3 regions of the Pseudarthrobacter sp. MOO14 genome follow, and region 3 is predicted to be linked to each of the others. Evidence: riboswitches for the same ligand, from Rfam matches in the RefSeq annotation. Region 3 holds a riboswitch; each other region holds the start of a gene.

Region 1 (4,271 bases), 1.3 Mb from region 3:
AGCCTGCCTTCCCGCCAGTAGCCCAGGTACGCCGGGATGTCTCGGCGGGGAACCGCGTCGCCCATGTAGGAGCCGAGGAGCCGTTTGCCCGCGCCTGCGAACTGCAGTGCCGGAACGGACAGTTCAGCAGACGGATGGGGCAGTCCCACCGAGACAACCGCGCCGCCCCGCGTCACCAGATCAAGGCACGTTGCGATCACGCCGGCCAAGCCGACTGCTTCGACGGCCACATCCACCCCGTCACCGGCAGCCTCGGCCACAAGACGGGCCGCATCCGCAGGCGTTCCCACCGCCGTGGCACCGGCGTCCAGGGCCAATGGGTGCTTGCCCGGATTCGGATCGATGGCTATCACTCCGGCGGCCCCGGCGAGGCGGGCCGCCATGACGGCCGATAAGCCTACTGCGCCGATGCCGAAGACAGCCACGGACTGTCCCGGACTGACGCCTGCCGTATTGAGCACGGCCCCCATTCCGGTGAGCACGGCGCAACCAAACATCGCCGCGACGGTGTCCGGGACGTCGTCGTCAATCACCACCACCGACTCCCGCGCCACCACGGCGTAATCCGCAAACGCCGAGACGCCCAAATGGTGGTTGATGCGCTCCCCCCCCGGCGTGCGCAGCAAGGCCGGCCCATGCAGCAGGTCACCGGAGCCGTTGACCTCCGCAGCGCGGTGGCAAAGCGCGGGCCTCCCGGCCCGGCAGGCCCGGCAATGGCCGCAACTGGGCACGAAAACGAGCACCACGTGGTCTCCCACGGACACATCGGCTACCCCGTCGCCCACGGACACCACCCGCCCCACCGCCTCGTGGCCCAATGCCATCGGAAGCGGCCGGACCCTGGAGCCGTCCACCACGGACAGGTCCGAATGGCACAGGCTCGAATAGGTGATGGCAACCCCAAGCTCACCGGCGCGCGGCTGCGGTTGGTCCAGTTCCTGCACGACCAATGGTTTCGCGTCAGCGTAGGCGGGCTTTCCCGGTGCCTGTCCGGCGGCGGGAACGGTCGAATACAGGACGGCTGCCTTCATGACACGATCATGCCGTACTTCCACCCCGGGCCTGCCGCACTGTGGCACCGCGGCGTCCACCGGCAGCGTGCACCGGAAGCACCGCAGGGCAGCAGCCGGCCGCTGCCGGGACGGGCACAGCTAGGCCAGGAACGTCGTCCGGAGCTGGTTCCCCAGCTGTCCGATCTCGGTCAGGAAGCCGTCATGGCCTATCGGTGCCGAGATCATATGCACGTCAACCTCACCCGGCAGGGCCTGGGCCAATTCGCGGGACTGGGACGGGAAGTAGAGCCGGTCGGAGTCCACGGCGGCAACGAAGAACCGGGCGGTGGCGGATGCCAGGGTCTCGGCCAGCGGCCCGCGGCCACGGCAGACATCGTGGCTCATCAACGCCTCGGTGAGGGCGATATAGCTGTTGGCGTCGAACCGGCGGACGAGCTTCCTGCCCTGGTGGTCCAGATAGCTTTCCACTTGGTAGCGTCCGCGGTTTGCCAGCAGTCCGCCGTGCAGGGGCGACTCGGGAGCCTGGGGTTCCCGGCCGAAGCGCCCTTCCAGTTCCGCGGCGGACCGGTACGTGATGTGGGCGATCCGCCGTGCCAGGGCCAGTCCGTCTTCCGGACACGGTCCGCCGTAGTAGTCGCCGCCGTTGAAGTTCGGATCCTGGCGGATGGCCAGGGTCTGGGCCTGGGCGAAAGCGATCTGTTCAGCCGTGCTGGCAGCGCCGACCGAGATGACGGCGCAGCGCTGCACCCGGCCAGGGTAGGTCACCGCCCACTCCAGGGCGCGGGCACCCCCCATGGAACCCCCAAGGACGGCGTACCAGCTCCCGATGCCCAACTGGTCCGCCAGCCGGGCCTCGGCAACAGTGCTGTCCCGCAGGGTGACCAGGGGGAAGCGTGAGCCCCAGGGTGCTCCGTCGGGAGCGGCCGACGACGGGCCCGTGGACCCGTAGCAACCGCCCACAATGTTGACGGACACCACGAAGAACCTGTCCGTATCGACGGGAGCCCCGGGACCGGCCAGCTGTTCCCACCAGCCCTCTTCGTCGGTGTCGCCCCGGGTCACGTGGGTGCTGCCCGTCAGGGCATGCTCGATCAGGATGGCGTTGCTGCCGTCCGCGTTCAGCGTGCCCCAGGTTTCGTACGCCAGGGTGACATCCGGCAGGTAGCCGCCGCCTTCGAGCTCGAGTCCTCCGATGGAGGCGTAGCGGACAACTCCGTGTTCGGGAATGGTGGTACGGGCGACGGTAACCGTCATGGCAAGACCTCTTCTACGCGCTTGCCTGCCGTCATTTGACCGGCAGGCCAGGTCTTCACCCGGGGCACCCCACCGCGGAAGGAGGGTTGCCGGCCAGCAAGCCGGGGCTGTCACTGGCACTCATGACCTGGTTCGAGTGTACGAAACACTCCCCGGTCCAGGCCAAGAGTGTGACTGGTTGTGACTTCCCGGCGCTGCCGGCCGGCAGCGCCCCGGCGTGCTGGCGGTCAGGCGTCGGCGCCGCCCTTGGCCGCGCGGAAACCGGCCTCCAGGTCGGCCAGGATGTCGTCGATGTGCTCCAAGCCAACCGACAAGCGGACCAGCCCCGGATTGACGCCGGCCACCACCTGCTGCTCGGGCGAGAGCTGGCTGTGGGTGGTCGACGCCGGGTGGATGACAAGCGAACGGACGTCGCCGATGTTGGCGACGTGCGAGTGCAGTTCCAGGGCGTCGACGAAGCGCTTGCCCGCCTCCGCGCCTCCGGCCAGGTTGAAAGCGACGACGGCGCCGGTCCCCTTGGGCCCGTACTTGCGGCCCCGTTCGTACCAGGGGCTGGACGGCAGCCCCGCGTAGGCGACCGATTCGACGTCGTCCCTTCCCTCCAGCCAGCGCGCCACCTCCGTGGCGTTGGAAACGTGCCGTTCCACCCGCAGGCTCAGCGTTTCCAGGCCCTGCGAAATCAGGAAGGCGTTGAAGGGCGAAACCGCCGAGCCAAGGTCGCGCAGCAACTGGACACGGGCTTTGAGGATGTAGGAAAGGTTGGCGCCCAGTGCGCCACCCTCGCCAAGGTCCCGGGCGTAGACCAGCCCGTTGTAGGTGGGATCCGGGGTGTTGAAACCGGGGAACCGGTCGGGGTCCTTGCCGAAATCGAACTTGCCGGAGTCGACGATGACGCCGGCAATCGCCGAGCCATGACCGCCCAGGTACTTGGTGGCGGAGTGGATCACGATGTCCGCACCCCACTCCAGCGGCCGGATCAGGTAGGGCGTGGACAGGGTGTTGTCCACGATCAGGGGAACGCCGGCGTCGTGGGCCACCTGGGAGATGCCTTCGATGTCCAGGACGTCCTGGCGCGGGTTGGATACCACCTCGCCAAAGAACAGTTTGGTGTTGGGCTGAACGGCATTCCGCCACTGATCCAGGTTGTCCGGATCTTCCACGAAGGTGACCGCGATGCCGAACTTCTTCAGGGTGTGGGCGAACAGGTTGTAGGTGCCGCCGTACAGGCTGGGGCTGGCCACGATGTGGTCCCCGGCCTCGGCGATATTCAGGACGGCGAAGGTCTCCGCGGCCTGCCCCGAGCTCAGCAGCAAAGCGGCCAGGCCACCTTCGAGGCTGGCGATCCGCTGCTCCACCGCGTCCTGGGTGGGGTTGCCGATGCGGGTGTAGATCGGCGCCAGTTCGGCCAGCGCAAAACGGTTGGCTGCGCTCTCGGCGCTCGGGAACACGAAGGACGTGGTCTGGTAGATGGGAAGGGCGCGGGCCCCGGTGGCGCTGTCAGGCTCCTGGCCTGCATGGATCTGGCGGGTTTCGAAGGACCATCCGTTGGACATCTCAGTCTCCTATGACATGGGCCCGGCATGCTGGGAGCACCACGGGCCGCGCTTGCTTCCGGCAATTGCCGGACAGCCTGGTCCTCACCCGGGGCACCCCACCGCGGATGGAGGGTTGCCGGCCAGCGAGCCGGGGCTTAACGCTGGCACTCATGACCTGCGCCCAGTGTAGGAACATCACTCCGGCCGGGACAGCATTGTGACGAACATGGTCTTGCCGCTGTGTGCGGGCCGTGGGGGTCTCAGCCGACGGGCGGGGGACGGATCCGGGCGCGATGGCAGTCCGATGTGGAGGTTTTCCAAGGTTCCACAAATAATGCGAAGGATCGCCCGAGGTTTGGCCGCCAGCCGTCCTGGCCCGGATACCGTGGAAGCCGGACGACGTTATCCCGTCGCCCCCCAACCACGCACAAAGGAATTCGATTCCGTTGCCCCAGTCTTTGCGCCTGGC
Region 2 (4,271 bases), 1.3 Mb from region 3:
GATCTACGGGACGTACCCCGCCTACCGGAGGGTGGTCACCCGGCTGCTGGACACCGGCGTGATGCTCGATGAAGGGATGCTGTATTTCGACGCGCGGCTCTCCCGCAACCACCCCACCGTGGAGGTGCGGGTGGCGGACGTCTGCCTCCGCGCCGAGGATGCAGCCTTGATCGCCGTGCTGGTCCGCGCCCTGGTGGAATCGGCCGGCAGGGAATGGCGCGAGGGCGTGGACCCGGCGCCGGTGCCCACTGTCCTGCTGCGGATGGCCTCCTGGCAGGCCAGCAGTTCGGGACTCGGCGGCGAGCTCCTGGACTTTGGGAACTTCCGCCCGGCCCCGGCCGCGGACGTAGCCCGTTCCCTGGTGGATTACCTGGCGCCTGTCCTTCAGGAACAGGGCGAACTGGCCATGGCCCGGCAGGGCGTGGAGCACATCATCGCCCGCGGGACAGGGGCCGCCGAGCAGCGCCGGGCCCGCGACAGGGCGCTGGCCGGACCGCCTCCCGAGGATATGGGCTTCGGTGCAGTGGTCCGGCACGCCGTAGACGCCACCATGCGCGGCGCCCTGGATCTTTCCGGCGTGGAAGACACCCCGGAACTGCTGCGGGTCCGCCAGGCCTGACGCCTTAGATCTGCTTCAGGGCCTGTTCCAGGTCGCGGATGAGGTCGTCCGCGTCCTCGAGCCCCACGGAGAGCCGGACCACGCCGTCGCTCAAGCCAATGGCGGCCCGCCCCTCCGGCCCCATGGCGCGGTGGGTGGTGGTGGCGGGGTGGGTGATCAGGGATTTCGAATCGCCCAGGTTGTTGGAGATGTCGATGATCCGCAGCCCGTCCAACAGGGCGAAGGCCGCCTCCTTGCCGGAGCGGCCGCCCGAGGGCGCCAGCTCAAGGGTGAGGACCGTGCCGCCGGCGCTCATCTGCTTCGCCGCCAGCTCATACTGCGGGTGCGATGTCAGCAGCGGGTACTTCACCCAGCTCACGGCAGGCTGCTCCTCGAGCCATTCAGCGAGCCGCAGGGCGGTGGCCGAGGAGTGCCGGACGCGCAGGCTCATGGTTTCCAGGCCCTTGGTCAGGACCCAGGCGTTGAACGCCGAAAGCGCCGGACCTGTGTGGCGCATCAGCTGCTTCACCGGGCCGTCGATGAACTCCTTGGTGCCCAGGATGGCACCGCCCAGGACCCGGCCCTGCCCGTCGATGTGCTTGGTGCCGGAGTACACGATGACGTCCGCGCCCAGGTCCCCGCAGCGCTGCAGCAGGGGAGTGGCGAAGACATTGTCCGCAACTACCGTGGCGCCGGCGGCATGGGCCAGTTCGCTCACCGCGGCGATGTCCACGATTTCCTGCATCGGGTTGGACGGGGATTCGAAGAAGACGGCGGTGGTGGGCTTGGACAGGGCCTCGCGCCACTGGTCCAGGTCCGGGCCATCGACGAAGACCGTTTCCACTCCCCACCGCGGCAGGATCTCGTTCAGGATCACGAAGCATGACCCGAACAGTGAGCGGGCGGCCACCACGCGGTCACCGGCTGCAAGCAGCGCGCCCAGGGCCGTGAACACCGCGGACATGCCCGACGCCGTCGCGAAGCAGGCCTCGGTGCCTTCCAGCAGCCTGAGCCGTTCCTGGAAGGTGGCCACGGACGGGTTGCCGTAGCGCGAGTACACAAAGCGCTCGTCCTCGCCGGTGAAGGCGCGTTCGGCCGCGGCCGCGGATTCGTAGACGAACCCGGAATTCAGGAAGACGGCCTCTGAGGTTTCCTGGAAGTTGGTGCGGTCCAGCCCGCCGCGGACAGCCTGGGTGTCGGGGCTCCAGCCGGGGGCATCTTGATTGAAAGTCACTTAGTTCTTTCCGAGGTTGGTGGGCAGGCCGCGGTTCTTCCAGCCGTTGACGGTCCGTTCGCCGTAGCGGTCAGGTTCCCCCTCGAAGCCCTCCAGGACGTTGTAGGAAGTGAAGCCGGCCTGGGTGGCCGCCACGGCCGCGGCGATGGATCGCTGGCCCGAACGGCAAAGGAACACGAGCTCAGCGCCCGGGTCCTCAGGCGCCTGCTCCTTGAGGTCCTTCACGAAATCGGGGTTGGGGATGCCGCCGGGGAAGGTCCACTGGATGAAGAGCGGATCGTTGTCCGTTGCCTTGGTATCCGGAATGCCAATGTGGGCCCATTCGCCCTCGGTGCGGACGTCCACCAGGATGGCGCCCTGCTCCAGCTTGGCCCACGCTTCCTGCGGCGTCAGGTCTCCCGCGTAGCTCATGCGTGGCCCTCGCCGTCGAACTCGCCTTCCAGGTCGTCAACAGCCGTGGCCACCGCGGCGTCAGCCGACGCGATGGCGGCCGGGAGGACAACGGCCTGGGCCACGATGACGCTGCTGCCGTTGAAAGTGGCCGCCGGGCTGCCGTGCAGGACGTAACCGTCCGCAAGCGCAGCCGAGATCCGCTCACAGAAGGAGCGGTCGTCCGGGCCCGTAATCAGGCGGTAGGACAATTTTTCGTCAGGGGCGGGTGCGTCAGACACGACGGATCTCCTTCTTTCACGCTTGCAGCTCGAATCGGTCGATATGCCAAGTATTCACCTGAGGCACCCCGCCGCGAGAGGAGGGTTGCCGACCGGCCAGTCAGGGCTTAACACCGGTACTCATTACTCCCCAAAAACGTAACACCTGCGCCGCCAAGCCGCACGGCCGCCGTCGTCATGTTCCGTAATTGAGAGCCCGCGACCACCGCGTCACGGGAACGCGGCAGGGCGGCCGGGCCGATAAAGTTTCTACCGGGGGCGCCGCCCTGCCGTCACAGTGGGAGTACCGGGGGGTCTTGCCAGCATGCGAGCAGCAACATCGCACCACCAGGCCGGCCGTCGTCGTGCCCGTCACCGTTCCCCCGGGGCGTTCCTGGCCGCCGCCGTCGTCGTGCTCCTGGCGCTGCTGGCGCCCGCCGGTGCTGCGCAGGCGGCCTCCGCGGAACCGGACCAAGGCAAGCCGTGGCTGGGTGCCGTCCTTGAATGGGGCGAGGATACCGCCGCTGGATTCTCCGACCGGCTGGGTGCGAGCCCGGCCGTGTTTGGCCACGACATCGGCCTGCCGTTCCGCGACTCGGACCAGAACAACATCGAGGGGTTCCTGCAGCAGGCCTCGGCCAAGGGCGCCCACGCCATGCTCACCGTGAAGCCCACGGTGCCGCTGGACCAGATCGGCGCCTCCGAAGCGGAAGCCTTCGCCGGCAAGGTCCGCGACCTGGCCTCCGGGTTCAAGGGCCGGCTGTTGATCCGGTTTGCGCCGGACATGAACTCGAGCTGGGTGGCCTGGGGGCAGCAGCCGGCCGCCTACCGGGAGGCCTTCAAGGCGGTCGCGGCAGCGGTCAAAAAGGACGACGGCGGCCGGGCCGCCATGGTCTGGGCGCCGTACCTGGGCAAGGACTACCCCTTTGACCGGAGCAGGAATGCCCCGCAGCCTGGAAGTGACGGCTTCGCCCTCCTGGACACCAACGGCGACGGCGCCTGGAACGGCTCCGACGCCGCCTACGCCCCCTACTATCCGGGGGACGACGCCGTGGACTGGGTGGGCCTGACTGCCTACCATGACGACACTGCCGGCGCCGCTGCCGTTAACACCGTGCCGCGTGCCGGTGAACTCCAGGAGATGCTGACCGGCGCGGGCAGCGAGAACTTCTACAGTGCCTACGCGGAGGTCCGCAGGAAGCCGCTACTGCTCCAGACGTCGGCGTTCTACAGCCCTGCCGCGGGCGGACCGCCGGAGGCGGATATCAAGACGGCCTGGTGGGACCAGGTGGTGGGTACCGCCACCTCGCCGGCTTTCGCCAGGACGGCGGCGGTGGTGTGGGACGAGCGCACCAGCACCCGGGATACCGGCGTGGCCAGCATCGACTGGCTGCTCACCGGAAATCCCGCCATCGCCAAAGCTGCGCTGGACCGGCTGAAGTCCTCTGCTGTGGTCACCGGGCCGGTCACCGATGTGGCCGCGGACGGATCGTATGTCCGGGCCAACACCCTGTCCGGGGCTGCGGTCTGGACCGTGGCCGTGGCGATGGCCATCCTCCTGGCGGCGCTGTGGCAGATTCCCCGCCGGGTCAACGCCGCCACCGCATGGAGCTACCAGGAGCCGGGAAACAGGGACTCGCGCGTGGATCTGCTGCGCGGGATGGCCATTGTCTTCGTGGTGGTCAACCACCTGGGCCTGGTCTCGCTGTTCCAGCTGCTCACCCAGGAGGCCGTGGGCTTCGTATCGGGTGCCGAACTCTTCGTGCTGTTCTCCGGCCTGGTGGTGGGC
Region 3 (4,271 bases):
TGGGTGAGGACTCGGACAATGAGCGGGTGGTCATCGCTGCGCGGGCCCGCGAGCTTCGCCGCAATCCCGTGGTGGCCGGCGACTTCGTCTCCCTGGTGGGGGATGTCTCCGGAGCCCCGGACACGCTGGCCCGGCTGGTGAAAATTCAGGACCGCCGCACCCTGCTTCGCCGCAGTGCCGACGATACCGACCCCGTGGAGCGCGCCGTGGTGGCCAACGCGGACCAGCTGGTCATCGTCGTGGCGGCCGCCAACCCCGAGCCCCGCACAGGCTTCATTGACCGCGCCCTGGTGGCGGCCTACGACGCCGGGATCGCGCCGATCCTGCTGGTGACCAAGGCCGACGTCAAGGATCCCGCCGAGCTCCTCTCCAATTACACGCACCTGGACTTCCCCGTCATCATCAGCAAGACCGCCGACGCACAGGCCTCCGGGATCGACGCGCGGTCCGACGACGGCCTCTCCGCCCGGCTGGACAGCGCTGCGGTGGCCGCCCTCCGCGCACACCTCGACGGCACCGTCACCGTGATGCTGGGGCATTCCGGGGTGGGCAAATCCACTATGGTGAACGCACTCACGGGCGCCGAGCGCGCCACCGGCGGCGTCAACGCCGTCACCGGGCGCGGCCGGCACACGTCGTCGTCGGCGCTGGCACTTCGGCTCGCGGACGCGCCGCCCGGCAGCTGGATCATCGACACCCCGGGGATCCGGTCCTTTGGCCTGGCGCACGTGGACCCGGACAGGATCCTGCGCTCGTTCCCGGATCTCTCCCCGGGCATCGAAAACTGCGAGCGGGGCTGCAAGCACACGGCAACGGCGGTCAACTGCGGGCTGGACGAGTGGGTGGACGGCGGACACGCCGGCCCTACCGGCGCCGCCCGCCTGGCGTCCCTGCGGCGGCTGCTCGGCGCCGATCCAAGGATGGAAGCACAGGAAACGAAGGAGCTTGGCAGCGTCAACTGACGCGTTCTCCCGGCAGAAACGCCCGCAGACGGTAGTTTGGAACCATGATCCAACCCGCTTCGAGTTACAACGATGACCTGCGCCTGGCCCACGTCCTGGCCGACTCCGTGGACGACCAGACGATGAGCCGGTTCAAGGCCCTGGACCTCCACGTCGAGACCAAGCCGGACCTGACGCCGGTCACCGACGCCGACAAGGCGGCCGAGGAGGCCATCCGAGGCCAACTCTCCCGCTCCCGGCCCCGCGATGCCGTTCTGGGTGAGGAATTCGGCAGCACCGGCCACGGCTCGCGGCGCTGGATCATCGATCCCATCGACGGGACCAAGAACTTCGTCCGCGGCGTCCCGGTCTGGGCCACGCTGATCGCCCTGGTGGACGAGGGCGAGCCGGTGGTGGGCGTCGTCAGCGCTCCGGCACTGGGCAAGCGCTGGTGGGCTGCCAAAGGCATGGGCGCGTACATGGGCAGGTCCCTGGCCGCCGCCACCCGGCTTCGGGTTTCCAACGTCTCAAACCTGGCCGACGCCTCCCTCTCCTATTCCAGCCTGGGCGGCTGGAAGGAACGCGGAAACCTTGACGACTTCCTCGGCCTGACGGAAGACGTGTGGCGGACCCGGGCGTACGGAGACTTCTGGTCCTACTGCATGGTGGCGGAAGGCTCGGTGGATATCGCCTGCGAACCCGAACTGAACCTGTACGACATGGCTGCCCTGGTACCGATCGTGGTGGAGGCCGGCGGCCGCTTCACGTCCCTCGAAGGCGAGGATGGCCCGTTCGGCGGCAATGCCCTGGCCACGAACTCGATCCTGCATTCAGAGGTGCTGCACCGGCTGAACCCGGACCTCGACGACCTGCTCCAGCAGTCGCCCTAGCGGCACAATAATCGAACAATACGACGCCGGACGCCTCCTTGAGGGGGCGTCCGCGGCCGTTTCTTCGGCAGGGCGTAACAAAAGCCTTAACAATTGCCGCGGCTTTAGTCCTGCCCATTCCATGTTCTACGCTTTTATCCAGGTCACGAGTGCCAGCGCAAAACCCCGGTTTGCTGGCCGGCAACCCTCCATTCGCGGTGGGGTGCCCCGGGTGACGACCAGGCCGGTCCGGAGCGGATACGGCAAGCGCGGATTCCACTGTGCCGGAGTCCTGTATCCAAGTGAGGTCTCTGTGACAACTGCCACCGTCTCCCCCCTTTCCGCCACCGCCAACGCCGCCGCGGCGGATCCGCGACAGGCCGTCGCCGGCCGGCCCCTCGCCGCGGTCACCGGCGCCGAGATCCAGGCGCCGCTGATCTCCGGCGGCCACGTCCGCTACGCAAACCTCGACTACGGCGCCTCCGCACCGGCGCTGTCAGTGGTGTCCGCGTACCTGAACGAGATCCTCCCGTACTACGCGAGTGTCCACCGGGGCGCCGGCTACGCATCCCAGATCAGCACCTCAGTGTACGAAAACGCACGCAACATTGTCCGCGACTTCGTGGGAGGGCGCCCCGGCGATTCGGTCATCTTCACCCGCAACACCACCGACTCCCTGAACCTGCTGGCCGGCTGCCTGCCGCTGGCGGACGGCCGCCCCGCCGGAGATGTCCTTTACCTGGACATCGAACACCACGCCAACCTCCTGCCCTGGCAGGGCGTCCCGCACCGCAGCATTGTCGCCGCGGATACCATCAGCGGCACTTTGGAGGCAGTCCGCACCGAACTTGAGCAGGGCGGGGTCAGCCTGCTGGCCGTCACCGGCGCTTCCAACGTCACCGGCGAGATCCTCCCCATCCGGGCCTTGGCCGCGCTGGCGCACCAGTACGGCGCACGGATCGTGGTGGACGCCGCCCAGCTTGCGCCGCATCGCCGGGTGGACATCAGCACGGACGACGTCGACTACCTTGCGTTCTCCGGGCACAAGCTCTACGCGCCGTTCGGCGCAGGCGTCCTGGTGGGACGTGCTGACTGGCTGGACGCCGGTGTCCCGCACCTGGCCGGGGGCGGTGCCGTCAAGGAAGCAAGGCTCGACGGCGTCAGCTGGGCCACCGGCCCGGCCCGCCATGAGGGGGGATCGCCCAACGTCCTGGGAGCCGCCACGCTGGCCCGCGCCACCCAGGTGATCGCGGAACTGGACCAGGAACGCTGGCACGCCCACGAGTCCGCCATCCGCTCCTTCCTGGTGGAGGGCCTCCAGGGCATCGATGGCGTCACCGTCCACCAGATCTTCAAGGACACCAATCCGGAAACGGACACCATCGGCGTGGTCAATTTCTCGGTTGCAGGCTACGACGCCGGGCTGGTGGCCGCCTACCTCTCGGCGGAGCACGGCGTGGGCCTGCGGGACGGACGCTTCTGCGCCCACCCACTGCTGAAACGCCTGGGCCTGCCCAACGGATCACTCCGGGCGAGCTTCGGCGTCGGATCCCGGCTGGAGGATGCCGAACGCCTTCTTGCCGGCATCCGCGCACTGCGCAGCAACGGGCTGGGCTGGGACTACGTGGTTGACGCAGGCCGTTGGGTGCCCGCCAACGACTCCCGCACCTACCCGCACTGGGCACCCAACACCCCGGGCACGGCCGGTGCGGCCCCCTGTATCGACGACTAGGGCACCTCCCGCTCCTGCTCCCCCAGCACATGTCCAAAGGGGGTGCGGTAAATTCGAGGGGCATCAACAGTCGGAATTGAAGGAGTCCACGCGTGGTTCGGGGTGGCCCCAAGCTTGATCACGGGCGCCGGCGGGAACTTGGCGGCAGTTTCCGCGACGGCGGACGGCACTACCAGCGCGTCAGGCCGGGCTACCCCGTGGAATCAGCCCGGTGGCTGGTCCCGGCGCAGGCCCGTGACGCACTCGATGTCGGGGCCGGTACCGGGAAGTTTACGGCCCTGCTGCTGGAGCTTGGCCTGGAGGTAACCGCCGTCGACCCTTCCACGGACATGCTCGCCCAACTCGCGGCACACTGCCCTGCTGCCACGGCCGTGGCGGGGACCGCGGAGGCGACGGGGCTGGCCGAAGCCTCCTTCGACGTCGTCACCGTGGCGCAGGCCTGGCACTGGTGCGACGCGCTGCCTGCGAGCACCGAACTTGCCCGCGTCCTGCGCCCGCACGGAACGCTCGGACTCATCTGGAACCAACTGGATACCTCGGTGCCGTGGGTGCACAGGCTCTCCAGGATCATGCACGCCGGCGATGTGTACCGCCCGGGCCACAAGCCGGTGGTGGGGCCCGAATTCACCGGGCTCGAAGGGCATGTCACGCACTGGCAGGACAAGGTGACCACCACGGACCTGATGGAACTCACCAAGTCCCGGAGCTATTACCTGCGCGCCGGCGAGG

The links. A riboswitch is a leader RNA that binds a small molecule or an ion and turns the genes downstream of it on or off. The one in region 3 is predicted to bind S-adenosylmethionine.
Region 1: linked by a shared signal. The riboswitch ahead of metX (homoserine O-acetyltransferase MetX) and the one ahead of AC4EEV_RS03615 (aminotransferase class V-fold PLP-dependent enzyme) in region 3 are both predicted to bind S-adenosylmethionine.
Region 2: linked by a shared signal. The riboswitch ahead of AC4EEV_RS09745 (DUF1737 domain-containing protein) and the one ahead of AC4EEV_RS03615 (aminotransferase class V-fold PLP-dependent enzyme) in region 3 are both predicted to bind S-adenosylmethionine.

The regions. Positions count from the first base shown of each region.
Region 1 is NZ_CM177849.1:3,893,779-3,898,049, reverse strand. It holds gene AC4EEV_RS17890 (alcohol dehydrogenase catalytic domain-containing protein) at 1-1,031, opposite strand, end outside; gene metX (homoserine O-acetyltransferase MetX) at 1,152-2,267, opposite strand; SAM riboswitch class IV at 2,280-2,395, opposite strand; gene AC4EEV_RS17880 (bifunctional o-acetylhomoserine/o-acetylserine sulfhydrylase) at 2,495-3,820, opposite strand; SAM riboswitch class IV at 3,864-3,978, opposite strand; gene AC4EEV_RS17875 (S8 family peptidase) at 4,249-4,271, shown strand, end outside.
Region 2 is NZ_CM177849.1:2,065,355-2,069,625, reverse strand. It holds gene AC4EEV_RS09760 (glutamate--cysteine ligase 2) at 1-619, shown strand, start outside; gene AC4EEV_RS09755 (O-succinylhomoserine sulfhydrylase) at 624-1,832, opposite strand; gene AC4EEV_RS09750 (rhodanese-like domain-containing protein) at 1,833-2,243, opposite strand; gene AC4EEV_RS09745 (DUF1737 domain-containing protein) at 2,240-2,503, opposite strand; SAM riboswitch class IV at 2,517-2,631, opposite strand; gene opgC (OpgC domain-containing protein) at 2,808-4,271, shown strand, end outside.
Region 3 is NZ_CM177849.1:779,640-783,910, forward strand. It holds gene rsgA (ribosome small subunit-dependent GTPase A) at 1-962, shown strand, start outside; gene hisN (histidinol-phosphatase) at 1,007-1,831, shown strand; SAM riboswitch class IV at 1,973-2,086, shown strand; gene AC4EEV_RS03615 (aminotransferase class V-fold PLP-dependent enzyme) at 2,124-3,542, shown strand; gene AC4EEV_RS03620 (class I SAM-dependent methyltransferase) at 3,635-4,271, shown strand, end outside.